DNA from 3 places in the Enterobacter sp. LM3 genome. Region 3 is predicted to be linked to each of the others. Evidence: predicted binding sites of a transcription regulator. Region 3 holds the regulator's gene; each other region holds the start of a gene.
What was found. The regulator CRP, encoded in region 3, controls carbon source genes, mostly activating them, when cyclic AMP is high. The targets are predictions, from matches to a motif close to ATGTGANNNNNNTCACAT.
Positions count from the first base shown of each region.

Region 1: the regulator CRP is predicted to act here: its motif matches at 1,462-1,479, upstream of rbsD (D-ribose pyranase).
Region 2: the regulator CRP is predicted to act here: its motif matches at 1,393-1,410, upstream of ACJ9N4_RS14065 (PTS mannitol transporter subunit IICBA).

Region 1 is NZ_JBJURN010000018.1:6,706-8,980, forward strand. Features, by position in the region: gene rbsA (ribose ABC transporter ATP-binding protein RbsA) at 1-952, opposite strand, end outside; gene rbsD (D-ribose pyranase) at 960-1,379, opposite strand; gene kup (low affinity potassium transporter Kup) at 1,607-2,275, opposite strand, start outside.
Region 2 is NZ_JBJURN010000012.1:63,151-65,425, forward strand. Features, by position in the region: gene ACJ9N4_RS14065 (PTS mannitol transporter subunit IICBA) at 1-1,207, opposite strand, end outside; gene ACJ9N4_RS14070 (DUF3302 domain-containing protein) at 1,867-2,223, shown strand; gene ACJ9N4_RS14075 (HlyD family secretion protein) at 2,226-2,275, shown strand, end outside.
Region 3 is NZ_JBJURN010000022.1:57,783-60,057, reverse strand. Features, by position in the region: gene ACJ9N4_RS18830 (OsmC family protein) at 265-669, opposite strand; gene crp (cAMP-activated global transcriptional regulator CRP) at 982-1,614, shown strand; gene ACJ9N4_RS18820 (YccS/YhfK family putative transporter) at 1,673-2,275, shown strand, end outside.

The sequences.
Region 1 (2,275 bases), on a different contig from region 3:
TAACCACTTCACGGCCATCGAGCGTCACATAACCGCTGGTGCGCGGCAGTGCGCCATACAGCACTTTCATCAGCTCGGTACGCCCCGCGCCCATCAGGCCCGCCACGCCCAGAATTTCCCCCTGACGTAGCGTAAAGGTTACGTCGTTCACTCCCGGACCGCAGAGGTTGTCCACCTTCAGGCGGATCTCGCCAGGCTGCTTGTCCAGATGCGGGTACTGATCTTCGAGCTTACGTCCCACCATCATTTCGATAAGCGTATCTTCGGTCAGCGTTGCCACTTTTCGCTCGGCAATAAATTGCCCGTCGCGGAAGACGGTCACGTCGTCGCAGATCTCGAAAATCTCTTTCATACGGTGAGAAATATAGACAATCCCACGTCCCTGCGCTTTCAGCTCGCGGATGACGCGGAAAAGGGATTCGGTTTCGGTATCGGTGAGCGCATCGGTTGGTTCATCCATGATGATGACCTTCGACTCGAAGCTCAGCACCTTGGCGATTTCCACCATTTGCTGATCGCCAATGGAAAGCTCGCCCACCAGACGGTCGCTCTTAAAGCGCAGGTTCAGCTTCACCAGCAATTTGTCGGCTTCGGCATACATCGTTTTCCAGTCGATTTTACCAAACCGGTTAACGAACTCGCGGCCGAGGAAGATGTTCTCCGCAATGGTGAGTTGCGGGATCAGGTTCAGTTCCTGGTGGATAATGCCGATACCCGCTTCCTGAGAGGATTTCGGGCCAGTGAACGTGGTCTCTTTACCCAACCACAGCAGTGAACCTGCGTCGCGCTGGTAGATACCGGTCAGCACTTTCATCATGGTGGATTTGCCCGCGCCGTTCTCACCCACCAGCGCCATAACGCGTCCTGGGTAAACGTTCAGCGCTGCACCGGAGAGGGCTTTTACGCCCGGGAACGATTTATCGATCCCTTTAAGTTGCAGTAATGCGTCCATGATGGCCTCAGAAGGTGACGCCAGCACAGAGAATAATATTCGCATACGGGGAACACTCCCCGCTGCGAATCACCGCCTGACTGTCTGCGGTTTGTTGTTTGAACTGCTCGTGCGTTGTGTAACGAATTTCTATGGTGTTTCCCTGGTGTTGTTGCAGTTGCTCAATGTGGCTGAGCAACGTTTCGTGGAGTTGCGGATTATGTTGTTTGATTTCCGCCGCGAGAATGGCCGCCTCAACCTGCATCTCCGCAGTCACCACATCCAGTACCTGCATGAACGAGGGCACGCCCTGCGTTAACGCCATATCAATACGGGTTGTGCTGTGCGGAACCGGTAAGCCTGCATCGCAAACTACCAGCGTATCGGTATGCCCAAGACGGGAAATAACCGATGAGATTTCTGAGTTGAGTACAGTGCCTTTCTTCATTTTCTTGCTCCACTAGCGAAACGTTTCGCTAAAATCAGTTTAGTCTCAAGAGTGTTCAGAAAACCACCGTGACGTAACAGATTTGTGATCAGCGTCGAAACGTTTCGCTAAGTGAAATGCTGAGGGAGATAAATGCAAAACGGTAACCCTCTGGTTACCGTTTTTTATGTTTGCGCCCTCTCCTTGCGGGAGAGGGTTAGGGTGAGGGCACCAGACCGCAGAGGAGATTAAATCTCGACCTGCGTCCCCAGCTCAATCACACGGTTAGGCGGGATCTCAAACTGGTCAGGTGCGCGCAGGGCGTTACGCTGCAGAATAAGGTATAGCTTGCCACGCAGACGCAGATACCACGGACGCTTGCCCATAATCAGCGACTCGTGTGACATGAAGAACGATGTCTCCATCATGCGACAGCTCAGCCCTTCCAGACCACAGCGATGGAACACCTCTTCCACGTTTGGTGTTTCACGCCAGCCGTAGCTTGCCACCACGCGCCAGAAGGTCGGTGACAGTTGCTCAATCTGTACGCGGCGTACGTTGTGAACATACGGGGCATCTTCAGTGCGCAGCGTCAGCAGGATCACGCGTTCGTGCAGCACCTTATTGTGCTTGAGGTTATGCATCAGCGCGAACGGGATCACGTTCAGCGCACGAGACATATACACCGCGGTACCCGGTACACGAACTGGCGGGGATTTCTCCAGCGAAGCAATCATCGCATCCAGAGAATTACCGTGTTCATGTATGCGACGCAACAGGCGGAAACGCTCGCTCTTCCATGTCGTCATCACAATGAACATCACCAGACCCAGCGTGAGCGGCAGCCAGCCACCGGAGACAATCTTGTCGAGGTTCGCAGAGAACAGCGGCACGTCGATACACAGGAAACCTGTCAG
Region 2 (2,275 bases), on a different contig from region 3:
GTACTTTCTTACGCAGCACGCCTGCACCCATTGCGCTGGAACCCATACCGGCGTCGCAGGCAACGATGATTTTACGTACGTGGCTCAGGTCGTTAGAGATATCACCAGCCGCCAGCGGGGTTGCGCCTTTGGATTCTGCTTTCATGTCGTGCATACGACGGGTAGCCGCTTCGATGTCGTCCTCTTCTTTTACTTTGCTGGTCTTCAGCAGGATAGAAGAAACGACGAAGGAGACCGCCATTGCCGCACAGATAGCTGCAATGTTAGCGAAGTAAGCGCCTTTTGGCGTCATCGCCAGAACTGCCAGGATAGACCCCGGAGATGCCGGAGAAACCAGACCACCACCCAGCACGCTCAGAGTGAACACGCCAGTCATACCGCCGAGGATAACGGCCAGGATCAGACGTGGGTTCATCAGCACGTACGGGAAGTAAATCTCGTGGATACCACCCAGGAAGTGGATGATAGCCGCACCGCCAGCAGACTGTTTTGCGCTACCGCGACCGAAGAAGATGTACGCCAGCAGAACACCCATACCCGGGCCTGGGTTTGCTTCAATCAGGAAGAAGATAGACTTGCCAAGCTCATGGGACTGCTGAATACCCAACGGTGAGAAGATACCGTGGTTGATGGCGTTGTTGAGGAACAGGATTTTCGCCGGTTCAACAAAGATGGACGCCAGCGGCAGCATGTCATGCACAACCATGAAGTTAACGCCCGCTGACAGAACCTTGGACAGCACTTCAACTGCCGGGCCAATGCCGAGGAATGCCAGCAGCGCCAGGATCATACCGATGATACCGGCAGAGAAGTTGTTCACCAGCATTTCGAAGCCAGAGCGGATCTTACCATCAACCCAGGCGTCGAAATGTTTGATCGCCCAGCCGCCCAACGGCCCGGCAATCATTGCCCCGAGGAACATCGGCATATCCGCACCGACGATAACACCCATCGTGGTAATAGCACCGACCACACCACCACGGTCACCGCCGACCAGACGACCACCGGTGAAACCGATGAGCAGAGGCAGCAGATAGGTAATCATTGGGCCAACAAGTTTCGCCAGCGTTTCGTTAGGCAACCACCCTGTCGGAATGAACAATGCAGTGATGATACCCCACGCGATAAACGCGCCGATATTTGGCATCACCATGTTGCTGAGGAAGCGACCAAAGCTTTGAACTTTGATCTTGAAATCGGATGACATAAAACACCCCTTCTTCTGTTTACGCTAAGGCTTGCGGCCCGAGGTTTATCGTTAATGTGCGGCGGTAGAGGTAGCCGGGCTCTGTTCTGATGTTGTGAAATCTGGCACTGAATCGTTCAACTGTCCAGACGGTGAAAATTTGTGTGATCTAAATCACGCAAATGTAGGGTGAGAGGATATTAATGAAGTGATGTTGATCACAAAAGTGGCGCATAAAAAAAATACAACGGGCATAAAAAGAGCAAAATGCCCCATTATTTGTGATAAATGTCACATTGACTGGTCGCGTGTTTGTTTGTGAATTGTGATTCCATTCACAAAAAATTTTATGCTGATTTCTACGGATGTGATCGACGGCAAGCTCTGCTTTTCCGCCAGGCACCAGGATGTTTGCAGGTAACATTTAAAGCTAAAAAAACACTTTTTAAATGTGGTATGGCGAAAAGCAAAAACCTGGATTACGCTGATATTGTAAGGTTAAGTCTATTATTATTTATGATATATTTTGACACGCTTATAAACTTGCGTGGAGATATTGTATAAAACGATACTCACCGGCTTTGAAATAGTAATCGCGCTATCTGTGTTTAAAATAAACTAATTGGTTTGTGTACCATTTTATCAATTTAATGAGTTGACGTTGTTTAAGTGAGGAGAATATGTTTCTCAACTATTTTGCGCTGGGCGTATTGATTTTTGTGTTCCTGGTTCTGTTTTATGGAATCATTGCCATCCATGACATCCCTTATAATATGGCCAAAAAGCGGAACCATCCCCATGCCGATGCTATTCATACAGCGGGCTGGATTAGTCTGTTTACACTGCATGCTATCTGGCCATTCCTGTGGATCTGGGCAACCCTCTACCAGCCAGAACGTGGCTGGGGAATGCAAAACCACATTTCGCCGTCAGGGGGAAGCCCTGACGTCGATGCGCTTGCAAAACGTGTAGCCGATTTGGAGCAAAAACTGGCCGCGGTGCAACCCACTGCTGATAAGAACACGCTGGAGCGCTAATCATGGATTTGTTGATTATTCTGACCTATGTGGCATTTGCCTGGGCCATTTT
Region 3 (2,275 bases):
GAAAGACAAAGAACCTCAGGTCGTGTCCAAATTAAGTAGACCACTTCAATCCCTGCAGGCAATGCCCTCTCGGCGCATCCCTGCGCCTCGCCCCGGCCTTACGGAAACGCTTCGGCGATTTTCAGCCGGACCATGGAGTCGCTATAAGTCTTATATTTCAATGAAATAGTTTAATTGCTTAAGAAGAAAAAAATTACTGGGGAACCCTCAGCCCCGTGGGAGAGGGTTACGGTGAGGGCATCTACGCGCACGATGCCCCCGACTTCACGCCTCAATCACTTCATACGAATGCGTGATTTTTACCGCTTTCTCCAGCATTAACGCCACAGAGCAGTATTTTTCAGCCGAAAGATCGACCGCGCGTGATACCGCCGCGTCCTTCAGCGCTGTGCCAGTAACAACAAAATGCAGGTTGATGTGCGTAAACAGGCGCGGTGCCTCTTCGCGACGTTCGGACGTGAGCTTGACTTCGCAGCCGGTCACGTCGTGACGGCCTTTTTGCAAAATCGACACCACGTCGATGGCACTGCATCCACCAGCGGCCATCAGCACCATCTCCATTGGACTTGGCGCTTTATCGCCGGAGTTACCATCCATCAAAATCTGGTGCCCGGAAGCGGATTCGCCCAGGAACGTTAAACCTTCAACCCATTTCACACGCGCTTGCATATATTCCTTAACTCCAACGTTGCATTTTTGGTGACAGATTACGCGCGCGTTACATTTCTCGCAATGGAAGGCGACCTGCGTCATGCTGAAGCGAGACACCAGGAGACACGCGGCGAAAGCTATGCTAAAACACTCAGGATGCTACAGTAATACATTGACGTTACACATGTATGCAGAGGACATCAAACTTTACTGGCTGCGAAACGTTACGACAGCCGACTTCCCAGGTATGGGTAAGAATTCGATTGCAACCCCAGAGTCAGGATGCGATTTATGACTCTGGAGACAGCTTATAACAGAGGATAACAGCGCATGGTGCTTGGCAAACCGCAAACAGACCCGACTCTCGAATGGTTCTTGTCTCATTGCCACATTCATAAGTACCCATCGAAGAGCACGCTGATTCACCAGGGTGAAAAAGCGGAAACGTTGTATTACATCGTCAAAGGCTCGGTGGCAGTGCTGATCAAAGATGAAGAAGGGAAAGAGATGATCCTTTCTTATCTGAACCAGGGCGATTTCATCGGCGAACTGGGCCTGTTTGAAGAAGGCCAGGAACGTAGTGCCTGGGTTCGTGCAAAAACAGCATGTGAAGTGGCTGAAATCTCCTACAAGAAATTCCGTCAGTTGATCCAGGTTAACCCGGACATCCTGATGCGTCTTTCTTCCCAGATGGCTCGCCGTCTGCAGGTTACGTCTGAGAAAGTGGGCAACCTTGCCTTCCTCGACGTGACCGGTCGTATCGCGCAGACGCTGCTGAACCTGGCGAAACAACCAGATGCCATGACCCACCCGGACGGTATGCAAATTAAAATCACCCGTCAGGAAATTGGTCAGATCGTCGGTTGCTCTCGTGAAACAGTGGGTCGTATCCTGAAAATGCTGGAAGACCAGAATCTGATCTCCGCGCACGGTAAAACCATCGTGGTTTACGGAACTCGTTAATTCCGGCCAAACGGCGTGTCATCGCAAGGTGTCACGCCGTTTTTGTCTCTATTCCCCCATGTGGCGCAGGCTGATCTACCACCCGGAAGTTAACTATGCACTGCGACAAACGCTGGTGTTGTGCCTTCCTGTGGCCGTGGGTTTGATCCTCGGACACCTTCAACAGGGTCTGCTGTTTTCTCTCGTTCCCGCCTGCTGCAACATCGCCGGTCTGGACACGCCCCATAAGCGATTTTTCAAACGTCTGATTATTGGTGGCTGCCTGTTTGCTGGCTGTAGCCTCGCCGTGCAACTCCTGCTGACCCGCGATATCCCGCTGCCGCTGATTTTAACCGTGCTGGCGATGACGCTGGGAGTAACGGCTGAAATCAGCTCACTGCATGCCCGCCTGCTACCTGCCTCGCTGATTGCGGCCATCTTTACCCTTAGCCTCGCGGGTAATATGCCGGTGTGGGAGCCGCTGCTGATCTACGCTCTCGGCACGCTATGGTACGGGTTGTTTAACTGGTTCTGGTTCTGGATGTGGCGGGAACAGCCGCTGCGCGAATCCCTGAGCCTGCTCTATATCCTGCTGGCGGATTACTGTGAAGCAAAGTACACCCTGCTCACCCAGCACACCGATCCGGAAAAATCACTGCCGCCGCTGCTGGCACGCCAGCAG